3 regions of the Arthrobacter sp. B0427-1-12 genome follow, and region 1 is predicted to be linked to each of the others. Evidence: predicted binding sites of a transcription regulator. Region 1 holds the regulator's gene; each other region holds the start of a gene.
What was found. The regulator HrcA, encoded in region 1, represses chaperone genes, less so after heat shock. The targets are predictions, from matches to a motif close to TTNGCACTCGNNNNNNNCGAGTGCNAA.

Region 1 (9,440 bases):
AACCGGAGACCTCCGCCGCCCTGGGCTTCGGTTTCCGCGTCGGCTTCCTCGGCCTGCTGCACCTGGAGATCGTCCGCGAACGCCTGGAGCGGGAGTTCAACCTGGACCTCATTTCCACGGCTCCCAACGTGGTCTACGAAGTCACGCTGGAGGACAAGAAGGTCATCACCGTGACCAATCCGAGCGAGTACCCCGACGGCAAGGTCGCCGAGGTCCGCGAGCCGATGGTTTCGGCCACCATCCTGGCGCCCAACGAGTTCGTCGGTGCGATCATGGAGCTGTGCCAGTCCCGTCGCGGCCAGATGAAGGGGATGGATTACCTTTCCGAGGACCGCGTCGAACTGCGCTACTGGCTGCCGCTGGCCGAGATCGTCTTCGACTTCTTCGACCTGCTCAAGTCCAAGACCCGTGGCTACGCTTCGCTGGACTGGAAGGCCGACGGAGAGCAGGTGGCGGACCTGGTCAAGGTGGACATCCTGCTCCAGGGCGAACAGGTGGACGCGTTCAGCGCCATTACCCACCGGGAGAAGGCATATTCGTACGGCGTCATGATGACCAGCAAGCTGCGCGAGCTGATCCCCAGGCAGCAGTTCGAGGTGCCCATCCAGGCCGCCATCGGCTCCCGCATCATCGCCCGCGAGAACATCCGCGCCATCCGCAAGGACGTGCTGGCCAAATGCTACGGCGGCGACATCACGCGTAAGCGCAAGCTGCTGGAGAAGCAGAAGGAAGGCAAGAAGCGCATGAAGATGGTGGGCCGCGTCGAGGTGCCCCAGGAGGCCTTCATCGCGGCGCTGTCCTCGGACGAAAGCAAGGACAAATCCAAGAAGTGACCTGCACCATGAAGCCGATGGTGAGCTGATGCCCAGCGTGCTGCCCCTGGGCGATCCGGCTCCCGCGGATGGGATCCTGCCCGGCGGAGCCGCGGTCGGGGCCCGGGACCGCAAATTCGGACTCTACGTTCACATTCCCTTCTGCGCCGTGCGCTGCGGTTACTGCGATTTCAATACCTATACGGCCAAGGAACTGGGTTCCGGCGCCTCCCAGGCCGAATATGCCGGAACCGTGCGGCAGGAACTGGAATTCGCCGCCGCGGCGCTGGAGCGGTCGGGAGTACCGGCCCGTCCCATCAGCACCGTTTTCTTCGGCGGTGGAACGCCGACGCTGCTGCCCTCCGGCGACCTGGCAGCCGTGCTGCGTGCCGCCGTCGGGCTCTGGGGACTGGAGCCGGGCGCTGAGGTGACCACCGAGGCCAACCCCGATTCGGTGACCCCGCAGTCTCTGCAGGAACTGGCCGATGCCGGTTTCACCCGGGTCTCCTTTGGCATGCAGTCTGCCGTGCCGCATGTGCTCAAGGTGCTGGACCGCACGCACACGCCGTCCCGGGTCCCGCAGGCAGTGCGCTGGGCGCGCGACGCCGGCCTGAAGGTGAGCGTGGACCTGATTTACGGAACGCCGGGGGAGAGCGCCGCGGACTGGGAACGTTCGCTCGAGGAGGCGCTCAGCTACGAACCGGACCATATCTCCGCGTACGCGCTGATCATCGAAGACGGTACCAAACTGGCTGCCCGGATCCGGCGCGGGGAGGTTCCGCCGGTGGATGACGACGACCACGCTGAGAAGTACCTGGTGGCCGACGCCCGGATGCAGGCGGCCGGTCTGTCCTGGTACGAGGTCAGCAACTGGGCGCGCACTCCCGCCGACCGGTGCAGACACAATCTGGCTTATTGGCGCGGCGACGACTGGTGGGGCGCCGGTCCGGGAGCCCACTCGCACGTCGGCGGGGTCCGCTGGTGGAACGTCAAGCACCCGGCCGCCTATGCCTCCCGGCTGGCGGCAGGCCAGTCGCCGGCGGCGGGCCGCGAACTGCTGGACGCGGACACGCAGTATGTCGAGGCAGTCATGCTCCGCACGCGCCTTGCCGAGGGAATGCCCACGGCGGAACTGAACGACGCCGGCCGCATGGCTGTGGCGGGCCTGATCGCGGACGGGCTGGTGGAGGCTCCGGCCGCGCTGCACGGCACCCTCCGGCTTACCTTGCAGGGCCGGCTGCTGGCTGACGCGGTGGTCCGGAAACTGCTGGACTGACCGGCGTCAGTGGATGAGGCGCAGGTTGAGCGGGTAGCGGTACGGCCGGCCTTTGTTGACCTGGACGCCGGCGACAACGGAGCAGACCGTCAGGATGATCCACGTCAGCGCGGCCAGCACCGCGAAGACACCGCCCACCAGCGGGAGCAGCGCCAGCAGGTTGAACAGCAGCGCCAGCACCGTGGGAGGCAGGGTGAAATTCAGCGCTTCCTTGGACTCCTGGGCAGTGAACGGGCCCCGCTCCCGGAAGACCAGGAAAATGACCAGTGAGGGGATGCACCCCAGAATGCCGCCGAAGTGGGCCAAAGTAGCCCACTGCCGGTCCTCGGAAGCGGTCAGCGGCAAGGCGTTGGCCGGCGATCCTTCGTACAGCGGAGTCTGGTAGCCAGCACGGTCGTCGTGCGGAGGCTGGTGGTGGCTGGCAGTGTTGGACAAGGCTTCTCCTTTTGCCCTTGAATTGCCTTTGAGCTGGCACGGGCCGTCAAAGCGTCGGTATTACTAGGGTACTGGCTGGGAATCGCAGTTCCGGAACATCGCTGTTCCGGCACAACGGTCAGGGGACCGTCAGGAAGTCGATGACTTCTTCCACCCTGCCCAGCAGGGAGGGCTCCAGATCCGCATAGGTGCCCACCTGTGACAGCAGGCGTTTCCAGCCCATGGCCACGTCGGCGGGGCCGGCATGCGGCCAGCCGAGGCCCCGCAGAATTCCTGTTTTCCAGTCCGTTCCGCGTTCAACGACGGGCCAGGAAGCCAGCCCGATGGTCTTCGGCTTGATCGCCTGCCAGACATCCACGTACGGATGGCCGACGATCAGGACATTGCCGGCCGCTCCGGCCATGGCCATGGTTTCGGCAGCGATCCGGGATTCCTTGGAATTGGGCACCAGATGATCGACCAGGATGCCGAGCCCGCGCTGCGGGCCGGGGCTGAAGTCCCGGACTGCGCCTTTCAGGTCGTCGATGCCGTGCAGCGGTTCGACCACGATGCCCTCGACGCGCAGGTCATCGCCCCATACCTTTTCCACCAGTTCGGCGTCGTGCTTGCCTTCCACCCAGATCCGGCTGGCCTTGGCAACCTGGGCGCGCAGTCCTGCCACTTTCACCGAACCGGACGCCGTCCGCTGGACCGCTGGCTTGGGCGCGGCCGCGGCGGGAACCACCTTGACCGGGGCCCCGTCCAGCAGGAAGCCGAACCCCAGCCTGAATGATTTGACCTTGCCGCGGCGGTCCTCCAGCCCCATGACATGCATGCCGCCGGACTTCTCCACCCGGACGATTGCGCCCACCCAGCCGCTCTGGACGTCTTCGAGCACCAGCCCGATGTCGGCGGGCACTTCGGGCAGCGCCTGGCGCTTGGGTGCCGTAATATTCTGCGGACCCCACTGATAGTTGGTCATGGATCGCTTCCGGTGTAGTCGGCTGGAGAACAGCTCAATGCTAACAACGCCCCGAAACGTATTAGACTTAGCACTTAAGCCTTTCGAGTGCTAATGCATTATCTGCTAGGACTCGGGCTGCAAATCAACCGAGGAGGTGCCACGATGAGCGAACCCCGCCGCCTGGAAGTACTCCGGGCCATCGTCGAAGACTATGTCCATACCCGCGAGCCCGTCGGCTCCAAGGCACTGGTGGAGCGGCACCATCTGGGTGTTTCCTCGGCCACGATCCGCAATGACATGGCCGCGCTGGAAGAGGACGGCCTCATCACGGCACCGCACACCAGCGCGGGACGTATCCCCACGGACAAGGGCTACCGGCTGTTCGTGGACCGCATCTCCGACGTCAAGCCCCTCTCGGCCGCCGAAAAGCGCGCCATCCAGACGCTGCTGGACGGCGCAGACGACCTCGATGACGTGATGGAGCGGACGGTGCGCCTGCTGGCCCAGCTGACCAACCAGGTGGCCGTAGTGCAGTATCCACACCTGGACACGGCGAAGGTGCGCCACATTGAACTCGTCCTGCTGGCGCCCCGGCAGGTACTGGTGGTCCTGATCGCCACCACTGGCCAGGTGGAGCAGCGGGTGATCGCCATGCCGGTGGATGTCAGCGAGGAGACGCTGCTGGACCTGAGGCAGCAGTTCCTGGCTGCTGCGTCCGATTCACTGCTGACTTCCCTGCCGCAGCACCTGGCCGCCTGCGTCACCGGCGTTGCCGCCAAGGACCGCACGGCTGCCGCCACGCTGGCACATGCGCTGGAACTGTTGGCCGGCCTCAATCGTGAAGACCGTATGGTCATGGCCGGCACAGCGAACCTGGCCCGTTCCACCGTGGACTTCCCGCTGTCCATCGGTCCCATTCTGGAAGCTCTGGAGGAACAGGTGGTCATGCTCCGCCTGCTCTCGGAGATGGAACAGGACGCACGGGGTTTCTCCGTGCGGATCGGACACGAAAACCGGTACGGCGGACTGGTCGAGGCGTCAGTGGTAGCCACCGGCTACGGCCCCGACTCCTCCGCGAAGCTCGGCATCCTGGGGCCTACGCGGATGGACTATCCCTCCACTATGGCTGCCGTACGGGCAGTGGCGCGTTATCTGTCACGTATTCTGACGAACTGAAGTTTCAAGCTACACAGGAAGTGAAGTGCAATAGTGAGTAATCACTACGAAGTACTGGGTGTCGGCCGCGATGCGGGCAGCGAAGAGCTCAAGAAGGCTTACCGCAAGCTGGCGCGCAAGTACCATCCGGATGTGAACCCCGGTGCGGAGGCATCCGAGGAGTTCAAGCGGATCACCCACGCCTACGAGGTGCTGTCCGACCCGCAGAAGCGCCGCGTGTATGACACCACCGGCAACGAGAACGGCACTGACAGTGGTTTCGGCGGCGGTTATTCCGGTGCAGGCTTCGCCTTCCAGGACATCTTCGAGACCTTCTTCGGCGGCAGCGGCATGGGCGGCGGACCGGCGTCCCGGACCCGCCGGGGCCAGGACGCCCTGATCAATGTCCGGATCGATCTGAAGGATGCCGTGTTCGGTGTCAACAAGAAGATCGAGGTGGACACCGCCGTAGTCTGCCCCACCTGCGACGGTACATGCTGCCGCGAGGGTACCTCCCCCCGGACCTGCGACATCTGCCACGGCACCGGCACCGTCCAGCGGGCGGTTCGTTCCATCCTGGGCCAGGTCATGACCAACGCTCCCTGCGGCTCCTGCCAGGGCTTCGGCACCGTCATTGCGGATCCCTGCAATGAATGTGCCGGCGAAGGCCGGATCCGCAGCCGCCGGTCGCTGACCATCAAGGTGCCTGCCGGCGTCGCCACCGGAACCCGCATCCAGCTGGGCGGCCAGGGCGAAGCCGGCCCGGCCGGCGGTCCCCAGGGTGACCTCTACGTGGAAATCCGGGTCAATCCGCATCCCACCTTTGTCCGTGAGGGCGACGACCTCCATGCCACGCTGAGCGTGCCGATGACCGCGGCGGCCCTGGGCACAGACATCGATCTGGAGACCTTCGACGGCGAGCAGGACATCAACGTCAGGCCGGGCACCCAGTCGGGCGAGATCATCACCCTGCGCGGCCTCGGCGTAACGCACCTGCGCGGCTACGGCCGCGGCGACCTCAAGGTCCATCTGCAGGTCGAAACCCCCAGCAAGCTGGACGCGGCCCAGGAGGACCTGCTGCGCCAGCTGGCCCGGTTGCGCGGCGAGCAGTTCACTGAGGGAAAGCTGGCCTCCAGCGGCAGCGGGGTCTTCGCCAAACTGCGGGACAAACTCGGTAACCTCTAAGCGTGACGAACCCGATTTTCTTCGCCGAGCCGCAGGCATTGGCCCCGCTGTCGCCCGGCGCGGAATTCACGCTCACCGGACCCGAGGCCAGGCATGCTGCTATCGTGAAGCGGCTGGCGCCGGGGGAAGCGGTGGACATCGTCGACGGGAACGGGCGCCGGGTAACCGGCGAGGTTACGGAGGCGGCGCCGTCGTCCCTGACCATCCGGATCGGCGCCGTAGCCGACGACGACGTCCCGCGCCATGAGCTCATCCTGGTCCAGGCGCTGGCCAAGGGGGACCGGGATGAGATGGCCATTGAATCGGCGACGGAACTGGGCGTGGATGCCGTTGTGCCTTGGCAGGCCGAACGCAGCATCGTCCGGTGGCGCGCCGACAAGGCGGCCAAGGGCCTGCAGAAGTGGACCAACACTGTCACGGCCGCGTCAAAACAGGCCAGGCGGTCCAGGGTCCCCCGGGTGGAACCGCTGGTGGACGGTAAGGAACTGGGGCGGCTGATCGCCGGGGCCGACCTGGCGCTGGTGCTGCATGAAGACGCAGCGGACCGGCTGGCGGATGTGGTTGCCGCCCGTGCCGCCTCGCTGGGCACGGGCAGCGCCAGGGTCCGGATCCTGATGATCGTCGGGCCGGAAGGCGGCATCGGTCCCCGCGAGTTGGAGGCCTTCGAATCGGCCGGGGCCTGCACTGTGAGGCTGGGACCCCATGTCCTGCGTTCGTCGACTGCCGGGCCGACGGCCCTGGCTCTGCTCAGCCACCTGCTGGACCGCTGGTAGTTCCCGCGCAGGCCGCCCGGGGCACCTCAGTCGATGGTGAACCGTTTGGAATCCGGGTTCGCTTCCGTGACCGCCGCGTCGCCCGTCTTCGTGCCGGCGTCGGTGCCGCCGGACGCGGAACCTGAGCCTGGCGCCGCATTGCCGGGCGCCCGGTGGAAGACACGCAGCTCGTAGTTGCCCGGCGGCAGCGGAAGCGAGAAGCGGAACTTCCCGGTTTCACCCGGATGGCTGTCCAGCTGCACGGTGCCGGAAGCGACAACAGAGGCGGACTCAGCCGGCGCGCCGGTTTCCGATTCGGTGTCCTCCAGCCTCGACACCGTCCACTGCAGGGTGGAGTCAGCGGCGACACCGCTGCCGAAAACGCTGACGGAATCGGTGAGTGAGGCATCTTCCTGCGGATCGATAACCCAGATGGGCGCTGCCACGGTCGTGTCACGGGTCATTTCACCGCCCAGTTCCACATGGCCGAAGGCCTTGTAGCCGGCGTGCCCGTCGACCAGGATCACCACACTGCTGGGCCGGCCGCTGGTGATCAGTCCCGAACTGGCTGCCGCCGCCGTGGCGGTGTAGACCAGCTGCTGGACGGCGCGGTGCGCCATCCCTTCGTCGAGGGATGTTCTGAAGGCATCCGCGGAGATATCCACCGTGATGACATTCTTGCCGGAAATCGACGCGCCGATCTTCGAGGCCGGCGTCCAGGGGCTAAAGTAGTCGGGGTCGTCCGGCCCGGTGCTGGTCATGGCCTTGACCGCAGTGGAAATCGGGTCGCCCATGTCCGGCAGGTCCCGGCGGAACTCCCGGTAAAGATAGACATTCCGCGGATTGGCGCCCAGGTAGTAGACCGGTGTGACGTCCGGACCGGTGCCGCCCTCCACCGGCGCGCTCACCACCATCGGCGAGGCGCTGGCGGGCTGGTCGTGGATCGCGGGCATGGAGGTCGTCGCCGTCGTGGGCATCGAAGCCGAAGGCATTGAAGGAGAGCAGCCGATCAGGACGACGGAGGCTGCGCTGATCAGCGCCAACCCGCTCACGAAACGGCCCGTTGCTGCCGAAGTACGGTTGCTGCCGCTTGAAGTCATCCAGTCTCCTTCCCGGGTCGGCGCCGTCAAGCCGGCACAGACCGGCACGGCAACGGCAAATTGGCATGCCCATCCAGCTTGGCACACGGTTTTCAGCGCCCAGGCCTCCGGACGCAGGTCTCAACCGGACTGCAACACGATTGATGCAAAGTCGATATCTTGCCGTGCCGTGGCATGGCCGACGCCGGCCGGGTCGCCTTCTGGTTCCAGCGTGCCTGCAGCGCGGGTGACGTAACATGGTGTGTAACTCGCGCTTGGACGGGTACGGGAAGCACCGTTACCGGCAGGAGCCATCGTTGACCGAAGGGGACAGAAGGCCGGAGCGGCCGCAGATATGACGGAATCTTCACTTGGCATGGGCGCTGCCGGCATCGAATCGACCACCATCCGCTTCGACTCGACGGAACAAATGGTCCAGTCCCTGGGCGCTCATGATGAGGTTCTCCGCCTGATCGAGGAGGCCTTTCCCGACGTCGACCTCCTGGTCCGCGGCAACGAACTGTCCCTCTCCGGACCGGCCGTGACCATTGACCGGACCCAGCGCCTGCTGAATGAAGTCCGGATCCTGGCCGCCAGCGGTACCCGCGTGACGCCGCAGGTCATGCAGCAGCTGATCACGATGCTCAAGGAGCAGTCGGTGCAGCGCCCGGCCGAAGTGCTCACGCTCAACATCCTTTCGACCCGCGGGCGGACCATCCGCCCGAAGACGCTGAACCAGAAGAACTACGTCGAGGCGATCGACCGCAATACCGTGGTCTTCGGGATTGGTCCGGCGGGAACGGGCAAGACCTATCTGGCTATGGCGAAGGCAGTCCAGGCCCTCCAGCACAAGGAAGTCAACCGCATTATCCTCACGCGGCCGGCGGTGGAGGCGGGGGAGCGGCTCGGCTTCCTGCCCGGCACGCTCAATGACAAGATCGATCCCTACCTGCGCCCGCTCTACGACGCCCTGCACGACATGATGGATCCGGAGTCCATCCCGCGGCTCATGGCCGCCGGTACCATCGAGGTTGCGCCGTTGGCGTACATGCGCGGCCGGACGCTCAATGACGCATTCATCATCCTGGATGAGGCGCAGAACACGACGCCGGAGCAGATGAAGATGTTCCTGACCCGGTTGGGGTTCGGTTCCAAAATGGTGGTCACCGGAGACGTCACCCAGGTGGACCTGCCGTACGGAACGAGTTCCGGGCTGCGGGTCGTCCACGACATCCTGACGGGCATCGACGACGTCCATTTCTCCGAACTGGATGCGTCCGACGTCGTCCGGCACCGGCTGGTCAGCGACATCGTCAATGCCTACAGCCGCTGGGACGAAGTCCAGCGCTCCGGCGGAGCCGGCCAGCGGGCCGGCAGCCGGAGGGCAGCCGGACCCGCGCGCACAGGCACCCACTCGAAGGAAAGCCACGGTTCATGAGCATCGAGGTCAACAACGAATCCGCAATGCAGGTCGACGAAGTGGAACTGTCGCGGCTTGGCCGCTTCGTGCTGGACAGTCTCTACGTCCATCCGGAAGCCGAGCTGTCGATCATCCTCGTCGATACCGAGGCCATGGAGCGGCTGCACATTGAATGGATGGACGAACCGGGACCGACGGATGTCCTGTCGTTTCCCATGGACGAGCTGCGGCCCGGCACAGCGGGCAAGCCGACTCCGCCCGGGGTGCTGGGTGACATCGTCCTCTGCCCGCAGGTGGCTGAAGAGCAGGGGCGCACTGCCGGGCACAGCACCGGCGAGGAATTGCTCCTGCTGACGACGCACGGATTGCTGCACCTGCTTGGC
Region 2 (9,925 bases), on a different contig from region 1:
AGCGCGCTGGGGCGAGCCGCACCGCCACTATCATGACCGCACCCACTTGCTGGCTGTGCTGGAAGCCCTCGGACTGCTGTTCAAGATGGGCGAAGAACCCGGCGCAGACCGGCGGGCCATCCTGCTGGCCGCCTGGTTCCACGACTCGGTCTATGACGGCGTGCCCGGCGGCGACGAGGAAGCTTCCGCCCGCCTGGCCGAAAAGCTGCTTCCGGATGCCGGCTGCCCGGCCGGCGAAGTCAGCGAAACAGCACGGCTGGTGCGGCTGACCGCCCACCACGCCCCCGCAGCCGATGACCGGGCCGGAGCGCTTCTCTGCGACGCGGACCTGTCCATCCTGGGCAGCGCACCCGGGTGCTACGCCCGGTACCTCCGACAGGTCAGGCTTGAATACAGCCATGTCAGCGACGGGGACTTCGCGCGCGGACGCACCGCCGTCGTCGAACGCCTGCTTGCGCTGGAACCGCTCTTCCATACGCCCGCCGCCCAGCGACTGTGGCTGGACCAGGCTCAATCGAACCTGCGCAGTGAACTCGCCGCCTGGGGCCATTAACAGCGGAAGGCGCGGCTCCCGTTTGACGGGGAACCGCGCCTTCGGCGCTAATCGGCCGGAGCCGGCTGGGGACTAGAAGCCGCCCATGCCGCCCATCTCGTCGCCGCCCGGCATGGCCGGAGCGGTCTTCTCGGGCTTGTCGGCGACAACAGCCTCGGTGGTGAGGAACAGACCGGCGATCGAAGCCGCGTTCTGCAGAGCAGAGCGGGTGACCTTGACCGGGTCGTTCACACCGGCAGCCAGCAGGTCCTCGTACACGCCGGTGGCAGCGTTCAGACCGTGGCCGGCGGGCAGGCCGCGGACCTTGTCGACAACAACGCCCGGCTCAAGGCCTGCGTTGAAGGCGATCTGCTTCAGCGGAGCGTCGATGGCAACCTTGACGATGTTGGCGCCGGTTGCCTCGTCGCCCTCGAGGTTCAGATTGGCGAACGCCTTGAGGCCGGCCTGGATCAGGGCAACGCCGCCACCGGCGACGATGCCTTCCTCAACAGCAGCCTTGGCGTTGCGGACGGCGTCCTCGATGCGGTGCTTGCGTTCCTTGAGTTCAACCTCGGTTGCGGCACCGGCCTTGATGACTGCAACACCGCCGGCCAGCTTGGCCAGGCGTTCCTGCAGCTTCTCGCGGTCGTAGTCGGAATCGGAGTTTTCGATCTCGGCGCGGATCTGGTTGACCCGGCCCGCGATCTCCTCGGCGTCGCCGGCACCTTCGACGATGGTGGTCTCGTCCTTGGTGACAACAACCTTGCGTGCCTTGCCCAGCAGGTCAAGGGTGGCGTTCTCCAGTTTGAGGCCGACTTCCTCGGCGATGACCTGGCCACCGGTGAGGATGGCGATGTCGGCCAGCTGGGCCTTGCGGCGGTCGCCGAAGCCCGGAGCCTTGACGGCAACGGACTTGAAGGTGCCGCGGATCTTGTTGACAACCAGGGTGGCCAAAGCCTCGCCCTCGACGTCTTCGGCGATGATCAGCAGCGGCTTGCCGGACTGCATGACCTTCTCCAGAACCGCAACGAGGTCCTTCACGTTGGAGATCTTGGAGTTGACGATCAGGATGTACGGATCCTCGAGGACCGTCTCCTGGCGCTCTGCGTCGGTGACGAAGTAGCCGGAGATGTAGCCCTTGTCGAAGCGCATGCCCTCGGTGAGCTCAAGCTCCAGGCCGAAGGTGTTGGACTCCTCGACGGTGATGACGCCTTCCTTGCCCACCTTGTCGAGGGCCTCGGAGATCAGTTCACCGATCTGGGTGTCACCTGCGGAGATGGATGCCGTAGCAGCAATCTCTTCCTTGGTCTCGATTTCCTTGGCGGAAGCGAGCAGTTCGGAAGTAACGGCTTCAACGGCCTTCTCGATGCCGCGCTTGAGGCTCAGCGGATCAGCGCCGGCGGCAACGTTGCGCAGGCCTTCCTTGACCAGAGCCTGGGCGAGCACGGTTGCGGTCGTGGTACCGTCGCCGGCGACGTCGTCCGTCTTCTTGGCAACTTCCTTGACCAGCTCGGCGCCGATCTTCTCATACGGGTCGTCCAGCTCGATCTCCTTGGCGATGGAAACACCATCGTTGGTGATCGTGGGAGCGCCCCACTTCTTCTCGAGGACAACGTTGCGGCCGCGCGGGCCCAGCGTTACCTTGACTGCGTCAGCGAGGATGTTCAATCCGCGCTCGAGGCCACGGCGTGCCTCTTCATCAAACGAAATGATCTTGGCCATAACGGCTTCGTCCTTCCGGAACAATCATGCTCTTTAGCAGTGGCTGCTCGAACCGGCTGCGATGCCCGCGACGGACGGGAGGCAATCCGGCGATCTCGATACGCCGGCTCGACCAACCCTCACCACAGTGGTTCGGTGATCCTCCCGGGCCAGCAACTTAGCAGTCACCGGCCAGGAGTGCTAAGTCAATAATTAGCACTCGCAGGGTGAGAGTGCAAGCGGACGCCGGACTGTGCCCGCCGTATCCGCCAACCGCGAAACAGCCCGTCCCGGATCGCTCAGGGCCTGATCAGGGATCTTCCCGATGGCGGGCAGGCGGAGCCGCTCCTACCGTGGATGTAGCGGCCCCATCCATCGAAGGAGCAGTACCGATGAGCCAGAATCCAGAATCTTCCGAATGGCCTCCCCGGGACAGGCGGGAGTGGCCTCCGCAGCCGGGACCGCCCTACGGCCAGCAGCCCGGCTACGGTATTCCGGGACCGCCCTACGGCTATGGGGCCTACAACGGGCAAAAGTCGCAGCTGGTGGCCGGCCTGCTCGGCGTCCTGCTGGGCGGCCTGGGCATCCACCGGTTCTACCTGGGCTATGTGGGGGTAGGCATCGCACAGATCGTGGTCACCTTCGCCACCTTCGGCCTCGGCTGGGTGTGGGGCTTCGTCGAAGGCATCATGATCCTGGCCGGCGCCCGGATGTTTTGCACGGATGCCCGCGGCGTCCCGCTCAGGGCTTAGCTGCCCGGGGCAGCCGCCGGATGGAGTCGCCGAGCCGCTGCAGGTACCCGGGAATTCCCCGGGCCGGCCGCTATGCCGGGACACCGCCGTCGTGGATTACAGCTACCCCGGCTTACTGGAAACCGGGGCCCAGCACCACAGTCACCTGCGGTGAAACCGCAGTGGACTCGATCAGGGTGGGGATATTCAGCAACCGCGAAATTTCCTGGGCGGTGGCCAGCTGTTCCGGTCCGTTGTAGAAGATGATCGACGTCTGCACGGGCTGGCCGGCCCAGTTGCCCACCTGGCTGGTGGACCAGCCATCGGCAGCGACGCGGCCGGCCACCGAGCCGGCCAGTCCTCCGGCGGTGGTGCCGTTGAGCACATTGACCGGCAAGGTCTTGTCCATGGGCGCCGGCTCAGCGGTTTCCGGCGCTTCGGTTGGAGCTTCCGTTGGGGCCGTTGCAGCCGGCGTTGGTTCCGCTGTCTCGGCAGCGGCGGCCGTTTCCTCCGCTGCCGCCGACGCGGGCGCACTGGGGCCGGCTGTTGCCGCTGCCTCGGCAACCGGCTCCGCGGACGGAGCCTCGCCTGCGGCGGCACCGATGCCCAGCCGCGGAGCCACAAAGAACGCCGCTGCGCCGATGGCCAGGGCCAGGGCGCCAACCAGGATGATCAGCCCCAGGCCGCCCTGCCGCGGCGGCGCCATCCGGGCGCGGTGGACACCTTGGCGCGCGGAAGATTCGGGGACCTTGTCAAACTCATCCCGGGGATACTCGCTCATAGTCGTGCTGTGTCCTTGATCGAAAGATGCGGAATCAGGCGTCGCTGCCCAGCCGACGAGCCGTACGGGCACGCTGGCGCGACGTACGTAGTCTACGCAATCTCTTGACCAGCATCGGGTCGTGCGCGAGCGCTTCTTCCGTGTCGATCAGCGCATTCAGGATCTGGTAGTAGTGCGTGGCGGACATGTCGAAAAGCTCCCGGATGGCCTGTTCCTTGGCGCCGGCGTACTTCCACCACTGCCGTTCCAAGGCCAGCATCCGCTGGTCGCGCTCACTGAGCGGGCTGTCGGCGTCGTACGCGGTTTCCAGTGAAAAGGCTCCGCTTTCGGCCGCACTTGCCACGGCTCACTCCATTCATTCCGACCGCATCAAACTACCCGTACATGGTACGGGGGAACGAAGCGAAAGTCATTCGAACGGCTCCAGCCTGCGGCTCTCGCGCCAGGTGACCGGGATCGGGCAGGATGGGTGGATGACTGACGACGACGGCGCCCTCTTCCCCCTCCCGGCGGCCGGTAAGGCGCGGGGCGGCAGGCGGACGGCCGATGACGCACACCTGCCCTTCGCGGAACCCGCCCGGCCGGCGGAGTTCATGGCACCGGACTGGGCCAAGGCCATGGAACCGGCCGAGGACGGAATTCACCGGCTTGCCCGCTTCCTGGATGGTGAGCGGGCTGCCGGGCGCAGCTTCCTGCCCGCCCCCGGCAATATCCTGCGCGCGTTCCAGCAGCCGATGGACGCTGTCAAGGTCCTCATCGTCGGGCAGGATCCTTACCCGACCCCCGGGCACCCCATCGGCCTGTCCTTCGCGGTCAATCCGGCGGTGCGCCCGCTGCCGCGCAGCCTGGCGAACATCTACCGTGAGCTGGAATCGGACCTGGGGATTGAGGCCCCCGAGCACGGGGACCTGAGCGCCTGGGCCGGGCAGGGCGTCCTGCTGCTCAACAGGGTCCTCACCGTGGAGGCCGGGGCGTCGGGGTCACACCGGAACAAGGGCTGGGAAGCTGTCACCAACCTGGCGGTCCGTGCCCTGGCCCAGCGAAACCGACCGCTCGTGGCCATTCTCTGGGGGCGGGACGCCCAGAACCTGGCGCCGCTGCTCGGGGACACGCCGCGGATCGAGTCCGCCCATCCCAGCCCGTTGTCCGCCAAGCGCGGTTTCTTTGGTTCCCGGCCGTTCAGCACCGCCAACCGACTGCTGCGCGACCAGGGCGCAGCGGAAATCGACTGGCGGCTGCCCACCGGCTAGCCTGATGAGGCAGACCTAACCCACGGCCGCCAGGCCAGCCTCCAGGAGCATCGGCGAATGAATCAAACCAGCAATGTCCAGGCGGCACCGGCCGTCAAGAAGGCCCGTCCCCTGGTGCGGCTCGAGGTGCTGCGGCGCGAGCAGCTTTCCGACCACATGGTCCGGATCATTGCCGGCGGCGACGGCTTCAAGGACTTCGTGATGAACGACTTCACGGACAAGTATGTGAAGATCCTCTTCCTGCAGCCCGGCACGTCCGCCGCGGATGCACCGGATATGGCCGCGCTTCGCGAAGCGCTTCCCCGGGAACAGTGGCCGGTCACCCGCACCTACACCGTGCGCTGGGTGGATCTTGAAGCCCGGCAGCTGGCCATCGACTTCGTGGTCCACGGCGACGAGGGACTGGCCGGCCCCTGGGCTGCCGCCGCACAGCCGGGCGATGAGCTGCTGTTCACCAGCCCCGGGGGCGCCTACGCACCCAACCCGGCTGCCGACTGGCACCTCTTCGCCGGGGACGAAGCGGCGCTGCCCGCCATTGCGGCGGGCATCGAAGCCCTCCCGGCGGACGCCGTCGGAACCGCATTCGTCGAGGTCGGCACCGCAGGCGACATCCAGGACATCGCCGTACCGGACGGCGTCGAGGTCACCTGGCTGCTGCGCGCCGGCGACGGCGGCACGGACCCCGGCGCAGGCACCACCGACCTGCTGGTCCGGGCCATCGCGGAGATGGACTGGCGCGAGGGCGACGTGCATGCGTTCGTGCACGGCGAACGCGGCTACATGAAGGCGCTGCGCGACATTCTCTTCAAGCAGCGCGGGCTGCAGCGGTCACAGGTTTCGCTCTCCGGCTACTGGGCGCTGGGCCGGGCGGAGGACCAGTTCCAAGCGGAGAAGAAGACGGAGATCGGCAAGATCCTGTAGCCGGGTGCCGGCGGTCGGCTCCTAGCGGCGGCGGGTGCGGGCACGCCTCTCGTTCGACCCCAGGCCGCGGGTCAGCGGGTGGGCCAGGTGGTCGCCCAGGACGGTGCCGCCGGCGGTGCCCAGGATCACTGTCAGCGCGTTGAACAGCCCCAGCACGCCGATCAGCGGCTCATCGGCATTCACGGTCAGCTCGTACATGGACCGGAAGATGGTCATCCCGGGCCACAGGAACATCACCGCGGGCACGGCCATCACCAGCTGCGGCGAGCCCAGCCGCAGGGCGATCAGGCGGGCGGCGAAACCTATCGCCACAGCGGCGGCGGCCGGCGCCAGCCGGTCCCCGATCCCGATGTAGCCCACGGCCTCATAGATCAGGAACCCGCACAGGGCCACCAGCCCCGTGGGCAGCAGCATCTTGGCGCTGGTCTGTTCCGAAATACACATGGACGCGGCGGCAACAATAACCAGCAGGGCCTGGACAGCGAACGGGTAGCCGCCCGGTCCGGGATCCAGCACGTCCAGTCCGCCGGCGCCCACCAGTTCCATGGCCACCAGGCCGACGCCGATGCCCGAGACGATCGCGGCAAAGGTCAGGAACGCGGAGAGGTAACGGCCGGCGGCGGTGACCGGGAAGCCGTTGATGGCATCCTGCGTCGCGGAGACCAGCCGTCCGGTGGGCAGCAGCAGGATGATGCCGCCGGCCACCACGATGCCCGGAGTGATCGGCACCTCCAGCGCCCAGAGCGCGACGGCGACGAACGTGACCAAGGCGGCGTTGGTCGCCGTCGTAAAGAAGTCCGGGATCCGCCAGCGCGCGAATTGCCGGGACACCAGCCCCACGGCGATGCTGCTGAGGAAGGCAACCAAGGACGCCAGCGGGCTGCCGCCCATGAAGGCCACGATCGTGGCGGCGAAGACACCCAGCGAGAAGGTCACCATCCACTTGGGGAACGGCTTGGAGCTGCGCGTGATCTCCGTCAGCCGGTTGATCGCCTCCTGCCGGCTCACGCCGCCCTTGACGATGTCCGTGACCAGCTGGTGGACCAGGGACAGACCCGCGTAGTTGTTGGTCCAGGAACGCACCACGCGCAGCACCGTGATCGGGGTGGCGTCCTTGGGTGCGTAGTTGATCACCACGGACTGGTTGGTGATTTCGACGTCGATATGGCTCAGTCCCAGCGACGCCGTGACGGCGATGATGCTCGTCTCGACTTCCAGCGCACCGGCGCCGTACCGGAACATGGTCTCGGCCAGGTTCAGGGCGAAGTCCAGCGTCTTGCGGGCGCTGGCGTCCTGCCCGCCGACCTGGATGATCGGATTGGCATAGGGACTGCCGGCCAGCCGCTCCACGATGTTCATCGGGGCCGTGGGCGGGGACTCGCCTTGGAGGAGTTTGCGGAGCACCCGCATGGCGGAGTCGTTGGCACGCTGCCCGTTCAGGGCGGGTACGGGCTTAACGGACCTGGGCTGCGCTCCCCTGACCGCTGGGCGCGCCGTCCTATGCTCGACTGGCTCCTGCTCCAAAGTCCCCTCTCTTCGGGTCCGCGGCGCGAAGCCGCGGTTTAGTAGAACGGTTGATGATGTTTGCGCCAGTACAACTGACGGAAAACCTTCTCGCCGATGGACTCCCACGCCTTGTACTTCAGCGGGCTGATGACCTGGTCATAGCATCCGACATAGTCGATGACCGTCTTGGTGAAGCTGGTCTTGAACATGCCCAGCCCGTGGAAAGCGTGGTCCTTATCCTTGAGTTTGGCTGCCGGCGGAGTTCCGCAGAAGTCATACGTCTCAATACCGAGTTCCTTGAGATCGTTGATGGCCCGCCATTGCACCAGGTGCGAATCACCGTACTGGCTGCGGCGGGGTTTGGAACCGCCGTCCTTATATGTTCCCTTGCGCCCATAGTTAATGACAAATGCGCCCACCGAGGGGGAGCCGTCCTCGTAGACGAAGTACAGCCGGCCCATCCCCGCGTCGATGAAATTGCGCCAGAACCGGCTGTAGTACTCGAAGGAGCGGAGCTGGACGTTGGCGTTGCCCTGCCCCACCTGGTCCATGAGCCCGTACATGGTGCGGAAGTTTTCCTCCGTCGGCTCCGCCTGGACCACTTCCACGCCTTCGCGGATGGCCCGGCGGACGGCATTGCGGCCGCGTGAGTGCAGATTGCGCAGCAGCTTGTTTTCCTCCGGGGTCACATCCAGCACGGCCGTGCTGTCATTGGGCTGGATGTTGAAGGTCTTGACCAAGCCCGCTTCCGCGAACGCCGCCCGTACCTCCTCGCCGTCGAGGATGTCCGGTTCGATCTTGATGGCGAAGACGTCCTGCCGGTGGTCCTTGACGAACTTCTCATTGGCCTTTAGGATGCCGGGGATATCGGCGGCATCGGCGACGTCCGGCCCCTTGATGAGGTACCACAGCTTGCCGAGGACCGGAAAGTCCTTCTCCAGCACCAGGTTGTAGCTGCTGTAATCCGCCGTTTCATATACCAGGTGCCGCGGGGTCCAGCCGTGATGCGACTTCACCTCCGCGAACGGGGCGGACTGCAGCAGGTTGCCTCCGCTGGGATTGGCGGTCACGTGCCGGTCCCAGTCGGCAATTTCCTCGGCGGTGGCGGCACGGGCGGTGAATTCTCGCAAAGTTCCTCGTTCACTCTCGCCGGACGCTCGCTGATCCGGCCGGACGTGGCATGGCCCCCCTGGGGCCATTGGTTGTGTGAGCAGTGCCAGTCTAGCGGCTGCCAATCCTGAGGCTGGACAGGTACGACGGCGCCGGCCGGCCCGGGCGGGAACCGCACCTTGGGTGTCCTACCCAGCGGCGGGACCGCGGCGTAGGCTGGACGGATCGAAGCTGTTCCACCCTGCATTCCAGGAACGAATACTCCAAGGGAGTAACTATGGACAACAAGAGCCTCCTGTCCCAGATCAACGAGCTCGTGGAGCAGGAGCACGCTCTGCGGGACAAGATTGCCAGCGAACTGGGTCACAGTCCGGAAGACAAGCAAACCCTGAAGGACGTCGAGACGCAGCTGGACCAGTGCTGGGACCTGCTGCGCCAGCGGCGGGCCCTGCGCAAGGCATTCAAGGACGAAGACCAGGCGCGTCTGCGGTCCCCGGAAAAGGTGGAGGGCTACCGCCAGTAGCCCTCCACCACGCCCTGCCGGCCGCCTTGGGCTCAGCGCTGGGCGAGCAGCTCGTTCATGTAGTCGATCTCGCTCTGCTGGGCGAGAACAACCGAGTCAGCCAGGGCCTCCACCACACGTGAATCCGAGCGCTCCAGGACGGCATTCGCCATGTCCACCCCGCCCCGGTGGTGGTCGATCATGAGCTCAAGGAAAAGCCGCTCTGCTTCGGTCCCGGTCAGGGTCTGAAGCTGCCGGAGTTCCTCGGGAGTGGCCATTCCCGGCATTTGGCCGGACGCGTGCGCCATGCCTCCGTGCGCTTCGTGGGAATCCTCCGGTGAGGCCATCATCCAGTCCATGGCCGGAGTCTGCGATGCCTGCGGCAGGCCCCAGACCGCAAGCCACCCATACATCTGGCCCGCCTGGTGCTGCTGGGACGTCGCAATGTCATAGGCCAACTGGCGGATCGTCTCATCCTGGGTCTGGTCCCGGATGATCAGGGACATCTCCACCGCCTGGCGGTGATGCACCTGCATATCCCTTGCAAAGCCGGCTTCGGCGCTGGTGGTCATCGGGGTGATTTCGCCGGACGGGACCAGCCGTCCCAGCGCCCAACCGGCCAGGAAAACCAGTACCGCGGCGGCAATGGCGGCAACAATCAGCGGGAGCCTGCGTCCGCGGCGGGATGTCTGTGCGGTCGTCATGGCGTCCGCCGTCACGCCACCCGCCCGGGCGCGTCCATGCCGCCGGTGCAGGAGGCACCGGGCTCAGGAGTATTCGGGGACTGCCAGTACTTGGTCACGAAATCGCCCAGCCGACTGTCATCCGCACCGTCCAGGGCCACTTGGGCACCCCAGGCCGAGGCCACCACGGGCGATGAAAGACCTTCGA
Region 3 (9,925 bases), on a different contig from region 1:
GGCGTCAGGATGCGGTTGCTGGTCACGGTCTGGAACAGCACCGTGGAAACGCCCACGCAGTAGGCCACCAGGATCATGGAGCCGACCTGGATTGCCCGGCGCGGCAGGATGTAGGAGAGGTTGCCGCGCAGTTCGATGGTCATGAAGACCGCGACGAGCACTGCGGCCAGCAGGCCCAGGACGACGATGGGCACCAGCGGCGAGGCACCCTTGGTGCGGCGGACGGTGCGTGTGACGACGGCGGGTGCGCTAAGCACGGCGCCGCCTCAGCAGCAGGTAGAGGAACAGCACGCTTCCGACGGCGGAGACGATGGTGCCCACCGGGATCTCATAGGGGAAGCGGACAAGGCGGCCGGCAATGTCGCAGGCCAGGACGAAGCCGGCGCCGAAGACGGCGACCCAGGGCACCGCGCGGCGGACATTGTCGCCGATCAGCAGGGAGACCAGGTTCGGAATGATCAGGCCGAGGAAGGGAATGGCGCCGATCGTGACGACGACGACGGCGCTGATCAGGCTGACGATGACCAGGCCCAGGGTCATGACCCGGTTGTAGTTGAGCCCCAGGTTGGTGGTGAACTCCTGGCCCATCCCGATCACGGTGAACCGGTCGGCGCAGATGTAGCCGACCAGGGTCAGGACCGCGACGATCCACAGCAGTTCGTACCGGCCGGCGATGACGCCGGAGAAGTCGCCGACCATCCAGGTATTCAGGGTCTGCAGCAGGTCGAACCGGTAGGCGAAGAAGGTGGTCACGGCGGCCACGACGCCGCCGAGCATAATGCCCACCAGCGGAACCAGCAGGGTGTTCCGCAGCGGAAGCCGGCGCAGGATGAGCAGGAACAGTGCGGTGCCGCCGGCGGCGAAGAACGTGGCCACCAGCATTTTGGTGAACAGCGAGGCACCCGGGGCCAGTACGGTGACGGCGAGGATGCCGAGGGTGGCCGATTCGATGGTGCCGACCGTGGACGGTTCCACGAACTTATTGCGCGCCATCAGCTGCATGATCAGTCCGGCCACGCTCATGGCCATGCCGGCCAGGATGATGGACAGGGTGCGCGGGATGCGGCTGATCAGCAAGATCTGCGTTGCGTTGCCTTCGGCGGAAAAGAGCGTCCCGAGGGAAACGTCGCTGACGCCCACGAACATGCTGATCGCCGCGAGTACGACGACGGCGGCACCGGCCGCTGCCAGCTGCAGGCTGGTGCCGCGCAGGCGGGGAGGCCTGGCCGGGGCTGCCGCTGTGGTGGGAGCGGCAGCAGTGCCGGCACCGGCCGGAGCATGGACTGAGGCAGTCATCTTGTATCTGGATCCTTGTACAGCGCAAGCGGCGGGACCAAGGTCCCGCCGCTTCGACGGCTTCTTACTTCAGGGCGTCGCCGACGGCGTTGACCATGGCGTCGACATTGTTCAGGCCGTAGCCGACGATGTACCACTGCGTGGAGTCCAGGTAGTGGATGTTGCCGTTGGCGGCGGCGTCCGTTCCGTTCACCAGTTCGTTGTCCAGCACGGCGGCCGCGGCTTCGCCGGATTCGCCGATGGCGGCGTCGCGATCGATGACGAACAGATGCGCGGGGTTCTTCTCCGCGATGTATTCGAAGGAAATAGCCTCGCCGTGGCGGCCGTCGGACTTGACATCGGCTGCCGTCTGGACGCCGAGGACGTCGTGGATCAGGCCGAACCGGGAGCCGGCGCCGTAGGCGGTCAGTTCTCCGCCGCTGGTCATGACGACCAGGCCGTTGCCGGCGTTGGCTGCAGCGGCCTTGGTTGCCTCGATGTCTGCATCGATCGCGGCCAGCTTTTCCTCGACGTCGGCTTCCTTCTGGAAGATTCCGCCGAGGCTGGTCGAATGCTGCTTGAAGCTGGCCATCGGGTCGGCGGCGTCGACGCTCAGGTCGATGGTGGGAGCGATCTTGCTCAGTTCCTGATAGTGCCCTGCGGCGCGGCCGGAAATGATGATCAGGTCCGGAGCGCCTTCGCTCACGGCCTCGAAGTCCGGTTCCTGCAGCGTGCCGATGTTGGTGACGGTGTCCGCGCCGTATTCCTCGAGGGAGGCCGGCAGGTTTGCCTGCGGAACTCCGTCGACCTGGACGCCCAGGGCGTCCAGGCTGTCCAGCACGCCCAGATCGAAGGTGTAGACGGTTTCCGGGTTCACCGGCACCTCCGTGGTTCCCTGTGCATGGTCCACGGTGACTGTTTCGCTGCCGGAAGCATCCTGGGCCTCGGCACTGGTCTGGCTGCAGGCGCTGAGCATCAACATCGATGCGGCGGCCAGGGCCATGACCTTGGCGGGGAGAGTCTTCTGCACGGGCTAATGCTCCTGGTCTCGTACCCGCCGTGGGGGCGGGTGGGTGAATTAGGTGACGTAGGCCTGACCTAATTGTGCTTGCCCCAGAAAACTATCGGTTAGGTATGCCTAACGCAACTTCGCTCCGGTGTGTCCCGTGTAACAAATCGACGCACAAAGCCCATTCCGCCTGTCGTGGTGCCGGACGGTGCGCCGGTCGCTGGCACTCGCCTTGACCGAGTGCTAACGCCTTGCATAGAGTCGTCATTGGCACTCTCACCCTGAGGGTGCTAATTCCCGGGGGTCGCAAGGCCCCTGCCTGACGGCACCCGCCAGCCGGCACCGCGACGACGGTAGGCATGCCGCAAGGCACCTTTCGCCCGTACATAACTTATGTGAAGGAGAGGTCCGAGTGTCGGTCTCTATTAAGCCTCTTGAGGATCGCATCGTTGTCCGCCCGCTGGAAGCCGAGCAGACCACCGCTTCCGGCCTGGTGATCCCGGACACAGCCAAGGAAAAGCCGCAGGAAGGCCAGGTCGTGGCCATTGGCCCCGGCCGCGTTGATGACAACGGCAACCGCGTTCCCGTCGATGTTGCCGAAGGCGACGTCGTTATCTATTCCAAGTACGGTGGAACCGAAGTCAAGCATGGCGGCGAGGAGTACCTGATCCTGTCCGCCCGCGACGTCTTGGCAGTCGTCGTCAAGTAGTCCGCACAAGGAGCCCCGGCCGCACAGCGGCTGGGGCTTTCCTTGCTCACAGCCAAAGTCAAAGCCAAAGGAAGTAGACATATGGCAAAGCAGTTGGAGTTCAACGACGCTGCCCGCCGCGCGCTGGAGGCCGGCGTCGACAAGCTGGCCAACACCGTCAAGGTGACTCTCGGTCCGCGCGGCCGCAATGTGGTGCTGGACAAGAAGTGGGGCGCCCCCACGATCACCAACGACGGCGTGACCATCGCCCGCGAGGTCGAGCTGGAGGATCCGTATGAGAACCTCGGCGCGCAGCTGGCCAAGGAAGTAGCCACCAAGACCAACGACGTTGCCGGCGACGGCACGACGACGGCGACGGTGCTGGCCCAGGCCCTCGTCAAGGAAGGCCTGCGCAACGTGGCCGCAGGTGCCGCGCCCGGCCAGCTCAAGCACGGCATCGAGGTTGCGGTGGAAGCCGTGGCTGCCCGCCTGCTGGAAAACGCCCGCGAGGTCGAGGGTAACCACGTTGCCGACGTCGCGACGATCTCCGCCCAGGACCGCGTCATCGGCGAACTGCTGGCCGAAGCGTTCGACAAGGTCGGCAAGGACGGCGTGATCACCATCGAGGAAGCCTCGGGCATGCAGACCGAGCTCGTGCTCACCGAGGGCATGCAGTTCGACAAGGGCTACCTCTCGCCGTACTTCGTGACGGATCCGGAACGCCAGGAAGCCGTTCTGGAGGACGCATACATCCTGATCAACTCTGGCAAGATCTCCTCGGTGCAGGAATTCCTGCCGCTGCTCGAGAAGGTGCTGCAGGCCGGCAAGCCGCTGTTCATCATCGCCGAGGACATCGAGGGCGAGGCCCTGTCCACGCTGGTCGTGAACAAGATCCGCGGCACCCTGAACGCTGTCGCCGTCAAGGCTCCGGGCTTCGGCGACCGCCGCAAGGCAATCATGCAGGACATCGCCATCCTCACCGGCGCACAGGTGGTTTCCCCCGACCTGGGCCTGAAGCTGGACCAGGTGGGCCTGGAGGTCCTGGGCTCCGCCCGCCGGATCACCGTGACCAAGGACAACACGACCATCGTGGACGGCGCCGGCTCCGAGGCCGACGTGGCCGACCGCGTGGCCCAGATCCGCGCCGAGGTGGAGCGCACGGATTCCGACTGGGACCGCGAGAAGCTGCAGGAGCGCCTGGCCAAGCTGGCCGGCGGCATCGGCGTCATCAAGGTCGGTGCTGCCACCGAAGTTGAGCTCAAGGAAAAGAAGCACCGCATCGAGGACGCTGTGTCCGCGACCCGTGCCGCCCTCGAAGAGGGCATCGTCTCCGGCGGCGGTTCCGCCCTGGTGCAGGCAGCCGCCGCGCTCGATTCGGACGTCAGCGTCAAGGCCTTGGAAGGCGATGCCGCTACGGCGGTCGGCCTGGTCCGCAAGGCCCTGGCAGAGCCGCTGCGCTGGATCGCCCAGAACGCCGGGTACGAGGGCTACGTCGTCGTCAACAAGGTCAACGGACTGGAGCTGGGCCACGGCTTCAACGCGGTCACCGGCGAGTACGAGGACCTGCTCAAGGCCGGCATCATCGACCCGGTCAAGGTCACCCGTTCCGCGCTGCGCAACGCCGCTTCCATCGCCGCCCTGGTACTCACTACCGAGACCCTGGTCGCGGAGAAGCCAGCCGAGGAAGAAGACGCCCACGCCGGCCACAGCCACTAGGCCGGCTCCGGCAAGCAACATCTGGCAGGGCCCCGGTCCGTCCATCCCGTACCGGGGAGGACGGCCGGGGCCCTGCTGGTTATTTATAGGCCGTTCGCGGCCGATGGACCGGCTGCCGAACCCCGGAATGCCGGGCTTCGGCAGCCCCGGGCGATAGACTCGATGGGTCATTGCCAGCTTCGAAGGGTATTTTGTGTCAAGCGTGCAGCTGACGGAGCGCCGCCATGAGCCGCCTGCGGAGCCCAGAGGGCCTGCCCGCAATTACCGTCCGGAAATCCAGGGCCTGCGTGCCCTCGCTGTCCTCCTGGTTGTTGTGTACCACGTGTGGCTGGGGCGAGTCTCCGGCGGCGTGGACATCTTCCTGCTGATCTCGGCCTTCCTCATCACGATGTCCTTCACCCGCAAGGGCGAGGACGGGAAACCGCTCCACCTGGTTAAGTACTGGCTGCATCTGTTCAAGCGGCAGTTGCCGGCGATCGTCGTCGTGCTCCTGACCGTCCTCGTGGCCACCGCGCGGCTGCTGCCCAGCAGCCGCTGGGCGGATATCTTCAGCCAGACCTGGGCGTCCCTGCTGTACTTCCAGAACTGGGTCCTGGCCAACAATGCGGTGGACTACTACGCGGCCGACCACAGCGCGGCCAGCCCGCTGCAGCACTTCTGGTCGCTGTCCATCCAAGGGCAGGTCTTCATCCTTTGGCCGCTGATCTTCGCGGCTGCGGCAATCCTGCACCGGTTCCTCAACGGTGGTGCGGCGCGATCGGGACGCCGCCTGCCGGCCACAGCCGTGAGCTACAGAGCGGTGAGCTACCGTGCCATCCTGGCCGTCATCTTCGGCGGCGTGTTCGCCGCGTCGCTGGCCTTCTCCGTGTGGCAGACTGCCACGAACCAGTCCTACGCCTATTTCGACACGCGCACGCGCCTGTGGGAGTTCGCCCTGGGATCGCTGCTCGCGCTCGCGCTGCCATACCTGACCTTCGGACCGCGGGTACGGATCATCCTCGGTTGGTTCGGCCTCGCCGCCATGGTCAGCTGCGGGCTGCTGCTGCAGGTCCAGCAGCAGTTCCCCGGCTACGTGGCGCTGTGGCCGACCCTGGCGGCTGCATGCATCATCATCGCGGGCCGGACCGGGAGCCGCTTCGGCGCCGACCGTCTGCTGACCGCCCGGCCCCTGGTGCGGATGGGGAACAACTCCTACGGGCTCTACCTGTGGCACTGGCCGGTCCTGGTCGGGTACCTGACCGTCAGCGGGCGCTCTGCGGCCGGCCTGCTCGACGGCGCCGCCATCATTGCCGTGTCGATCCTGCTGGCCGTTCTCACCACCCGGGTCGTGGAAATGCCCGTCCGCAGCTGGACCTGGTCTGAGTCGAAGCGGCGCCGCATGGGCCTGGTCATCGCCGTGGCAGTCGCCGTGGTCGCCGCACCTCTGAGCGGTTGGCAATTCCAGGTCAAGGCCCAGGAGCAGGCTGTCCAGCAGCAGTCGCCGCTGGATAACCCGGGAGCCGCGGCGCTGACGCCTGGCTTCGAGTTCACCGGCCGACAGGACGCGCAGGTCAAACCGACGCTCAGCAGCCTCTCCGGCGAATGGGCGGAAGTGGATCAGCAGTGCCACGGCCAGACGGATCCGGCCACGGGCCAGCCCGTGCCCTGCCGCGTGGTGGGGGACCGGGAAACAGCCGCCCGGACCGTCGTGATGCTCGGGGACTCCCACTCCATGATGTGGCTGACGGCACTGGAACCGGTGGCGGAGGAACGCGGCTGGCAGGTGGTGGCCCTGCTGAAGATGGGCTGCCGCTACGGTGCCGCCGTCGAGTCCCGCTCCGACGACTGCAATGCCTACAACCAGGCGGTCCATGACTATGTGCTGCAGGAAAAGCCCGATGCCGTGTTCACCGTTGGAACCAGGACGGACCAAGGCGATGCCGGGGAAGCGATCGTGGAGGGCTATGCCGCCGGAATCCAGGATTTCACCGCAGCCGGCATCGACGTGGTCGCCCTGCGGGATTCGCCGCGCTTCAGCTTCCCCATGCCGGAATGCATCGAACGCAACGGGGACGACCCCACCGCCTGCGCCCGGCCGCGTGCCGAGGTGCTGGCGGAGGTCTCGCCGCTGCAGGATTTCGCGGCCACGATGCCCGGTGTGCGGCCAATGGATATGACGGACCTGCTGTGCACTGCCGACGGCTGTCCCGGGGTGATCGGCAACGTCCTGGTCTACCTGGACCATGACCACCTCAGCCGCAGCTATGTGGAGACGACGGTGCCGGTCTTCGGCGGGCGGTTCGCCGCCGCTCTCGGCTGGCCGGCGCCGTGAGGGCGCTGCGACGGCGCCCTGAAAGCGCTGTGACGGTGCCCACGGAATGAATTCGGAATAGGGCAGACGGGCCTTTCGTTTTACGATTGAAGCAGCAGCGGACCGTCCCCCGCGCAGCATCCCCCACCCGGTAATCCCGAAAGAGGCGCAGTTGTGAGCCAACTAGAACATGATCCATTTGCCTTCGTTGGCCTGACATACGACGACGTCCTGCTCCTTCCCGGCCCGACGGACGTCATCCCGTCCGAGGCCGATACAAGTTCCCGCCTGTCCAAGCGGATCACGGTGCAGACCCCGCTGCTGTCCGCCGCCATGGACACGGTGACCGAATCCAGCATGGCCATCGCCATGGCCCGCCAGGGCGGCCTCGGCGTGATCCACCGCAACCTGTCCATCGCGGACCAGGCGGAGCACGTGGACCGGGTCAAGCGCAGTGAATCCGGCATGATCACCAACCCCGTCACCGTGCATCCGGACGCGACGCTGCGCGATTGGGACGAACTGTGCGCGCATTACCGCGTCTCCGGTCTGCCGGTAGTGGACGAGGACGGCAAGTTGCTGGGCATCGTGACTAACCGTGACACGCGTTTTGTTCCCCGGGCGGACTACCCCAGCCGCAAGGTCAACGAAGTCATGACGCCGATGCCGCTGATCACCGGCAAGGTGGGCATCAGCCGCGCAGAGACCATCGAGCTGCTGGGCAAGCACCGCATCGAAAAGCTCCCGCTGGTGGACGACGCCGGCATCCTGCGCGGACTGATCACCGTCAAGGACTTCGACAAGGCGGAGCAGTACCCGCTGGCCACCAAGGACGATGAGGGCCGCCTGCGTGTCGGCGCCGCCATCGGCTTCTTCGGCGACGGTTACGAGCGCGGCATGACAATGATCGAGGCCGGTGTCGACGTGCTGGTGGTGGACACCGCCAACGGCCACAGCGCCGGGGTGCTCGACATGATTGCCCGGCTGAAGAAGGACAAGGCAGCGGCCCACGTGGACATCATCGGCGGCCAGGCTGCTACCCGCGAGGGCGCGCAGGCACTGATCGATGCCGGCGCCGATGCGATCAAGGTCGGTGTTGGCCCGGGTTCCATCTGCACCACCCGTGTGGTTGCCGGCGTGGGCGTTCCGCAGATCACCGCCATCTACGAGTCTGCCAAGGCAGCGATCCCCGCCGGCGTGCCGGTCATCGCCGACGGCGGCCTGCAGCACTCGGGGGACATCGGCAAGGCGCTGGTCGCCGGCGCGGACACCGTCATGCTCGGCTCCCTGCTGGCAGGCGCGGCCGAAAGCCCGGGCGACCTGGTGTTCGTCAACGGCAAGCAGTTCAAGGCCTACCGCGGCATGGGGTCGCTGGGCGCCATGCAGACCCGCGGCAAGAACACCTCCTACTCCAAGGACCGTTACTTCCAGGCTGACGTGCCGGACGATGAGAAGCTGATCCCGGAGGGCATCGAAGGCCAGGTTCCCTACCGCGGTCCGCTGTCCGCCGTGGCCCACCAGTTGGTCGGCGGCCTGCGCCAGACCATGTTCTACACGGGTGCGCGCACCATCGCCGAGCTCAAGGAGAAGGGCAAGTTCGTCCGCATTACGTCGGCCGGGCTGAAGGAGTCCCATCCGCACGACATCATGATGACCGTGGAGGCACCGAACTACCGGTCCCGGTAGTTTTCCCGACCCCTTCCGCAGCAACCCGCGCGGCCGCCAGTTGGCAGCCGCGCGGGTTTCTCGTATCAGCTGCGATAACCTAGACCGGTGACTTACGAGATTGAAATCGGCCGTGGCAAGCGTGGGCGCCGAGCCTACTCCCTCGATGACGTAGCAGTCGTCCCCTCCCGCCGCACCCGGGACCCCAGGGATGTCTCGGTCGCATGGCAGATCGACGCCTACAAGTTCGAAACCCCGGTCATCGCCGCGCCGATGGACTCCGTCATGTCGCCGGCCACCGCCATTGCCCTGGGCCAGCTCGGCGGCCTGGGCGTGCTGAACCTCGAAGGCCTGTGGACCCGCTATGAGGACCCGCAGCCGGTGTTGGATGAGATCGCCACGCTGGGCGATGAGAACTTCAGTCCCGCGGCCACCAAACGGATGCAGGAGCTCTACCAGGCGCCGATCCAGCCGGAGCTGATCACCTCCCGGCTGGCCGAAATCCGTGCCTCCGGTGTCACCGTCGCCGGTTCCCTCACGCCGCAGCGCACCCAGGAGTTCTACAAGACGGTGGTGGATGCCGGCGTCGATATCTTCGTCATCCGCGGCACCACGGTCTCCGCCGAACACGTCTCCAAGGAACAGGAGCCCCTGAACCTGAAGCAGTTCATCTATGAACTGGACGTGCCGGTGATCGTCGGCGGTGCCGCCGGCTACACACCGGCGCTGCACCTGATGCGCACCGGCGCGGCCGGCGTGCTGGTCGGATTCGGCGGCGGAGCAACGACGACGACGCGCCGCGCCTTGGGCATCCACGCCCCGCTGGCCACGGCGCTGTCGGACGTGACGGCCGCACGCCGGGACTACATGGACGAATCCGGCGGACGTTATGTGCACGTGATTGCCGACGGTGGCCTCGGCTTCAGCGGAGCCATCGTCACGGCGATCGCGATGGGTGCCGACGCAGTCATGCTCGGATCCGCGCTGGCCCGGGCCGAAGAAGCGCCGGGAAAGGGTTGGCACTGGGGCCAGGAGGCCCACCATGCCGAGCTGCCGCGCGGCGACAGGGTCCGGGTGGGCACCGTCGCGCCGCTGGCCGAGGTGCTGCATGGCCCCTCGCACCACACTAACGGCACGTCCAACCTTGTTGGGGCGCTGCGGCGTTCCATGGCGACCACCGGCTATTCGGATCTGAAGGAGTTCCAGCGCTGCGAGGTCGTGGTCTCCCCGTACATCGCCAACGACTAGGCGAAGCAGGGCACTGGGAAGGCGAAGCGGGCCC

Region 2: groL (chaperonin GroEL) is a predicted target of HrcA. The motif match lies at 2,447-2,473, and genes of this name have one in related genera.
Region 3: groES (co-chaperone GroES) is a predicted target of HrcA. The motif match lies at 2,505-2,531, and genes of this name have one in related genera.

What each region holds. Positions count from the first base shown of each region.
Region 1 is NZ_JBNHIC010000023.1:49,905-59,344, forward strand. It holds gene lepA (translation elongation factor 4) at 1-833, shown strand, start outside; gene hemW (radical SAM family heme chaperone HemW) at 862-2,088, shown strand; gene AC5RWU_RS14415 (DUF4870 domain-containing protein) at 2,095-2,523, opposite strand; gene AC5RWU_RS14420 (DUF3097 family protein) at 2,642-3,484, opposite strand; gene hrcA (heat-inducible transcriptional repressor HrcA) at 3,629-4,642, shown strand; gene dnaJ (molecular chaperone DnaJ) at 4,676-5,806, shown strand; gene AC5RWU_RS14435 (16S rRNA (uracil(1498)-N(3))-methyltransferase) at 5,809-6,579, shown strand; gene AC5RWU_RS14440 (GerMN domain-containing protein) at 6,606-7,658, opposite strand; gene AC5RWU_RS14445 (PhoH family protein) at 7,993-9,075, shown strand; gene ybeY (rRNA maturation RNase YbeY) at 9,072-9,440, shown strand, end outside.
Region 2 is NZ_JBNHIC010000043.1:10,223-20,147, forward strand. It holds gene AC5RWU_RS19000 (DUF4031 domain-containing protein) at 1-553, shown strand, start outside; gene groL (chaperonin GroEL) at 626-2,254, opposite strand; gene AC5RWU_RS19010 (TM2 domain-containing protein) at 2,626-2,985, shown strand; gene AC5RWU_RS19015 (LytR C-terminal domain-containing protein) at 3,098-3,745, opposite strand; gene AC5RWU_RS19020 (DUF3263 domain-containing protein) at 3,780-4,088, opposite strand; gene AC5RWU_RS19025 (uracil-DNA glycosylase) at 4,219-4,995, shown strand; gene AC5RWU_RS19030 (siderophore-interacting protein) at 5,053-5,916, shown strand; gene AC5RWU_RS19035 (threonine/serine exporter family protein) at 5,938-7,326, opposite strand; gene AC5RWU_RS19040 (lipid II:glycine glycyltransferase FemX) at 7,479-8,552, opposite strand; gene AC5RWU_RS19045 (DUF2630 family protein) at 8,810-9,055, shown strand; gene AC5RWU_RS19050 (DUF305 domain-containing protein) at 9,088-9,738, opposite strand; gene AC5RWU_RS19055 (thioredoxin-like domain-containing protein) at 9,750-9,925, opposite strand, start outside.
Region 3 is NZ_JBNHIC010000005.1:129,335-139,259, forward strand. It holds gene AC5RWU_RS06010 (iron chelate uptake ABC transporter family permease subunit) at 1-257, opposite strand, end outside; gene AC5RWU_RS06015 (ABC transporter permease) at 250-1,296, opposite strand; gene AC5RWU_RS06020 (siderophore ABC transporter substrate-binding protein) at 1,361-2,278, opposite strand; gene groES (co-chaperone GroES) at 2,697-2,993, shown strand; gene groL (chaperonin GroEL) at 3,075-4,688, shown strand; gene AC5RWU_RS06035 (acyltransferase family protein) at 4,882-6,999, shown strand; gene guaB (IMP dehydrogenase) at 7,153-8,664, shown strand; gene AC5RWU_RS06045 (GuaB3 family IMP dehydrogenase-related protein) at 8,752-9,891, shown strand.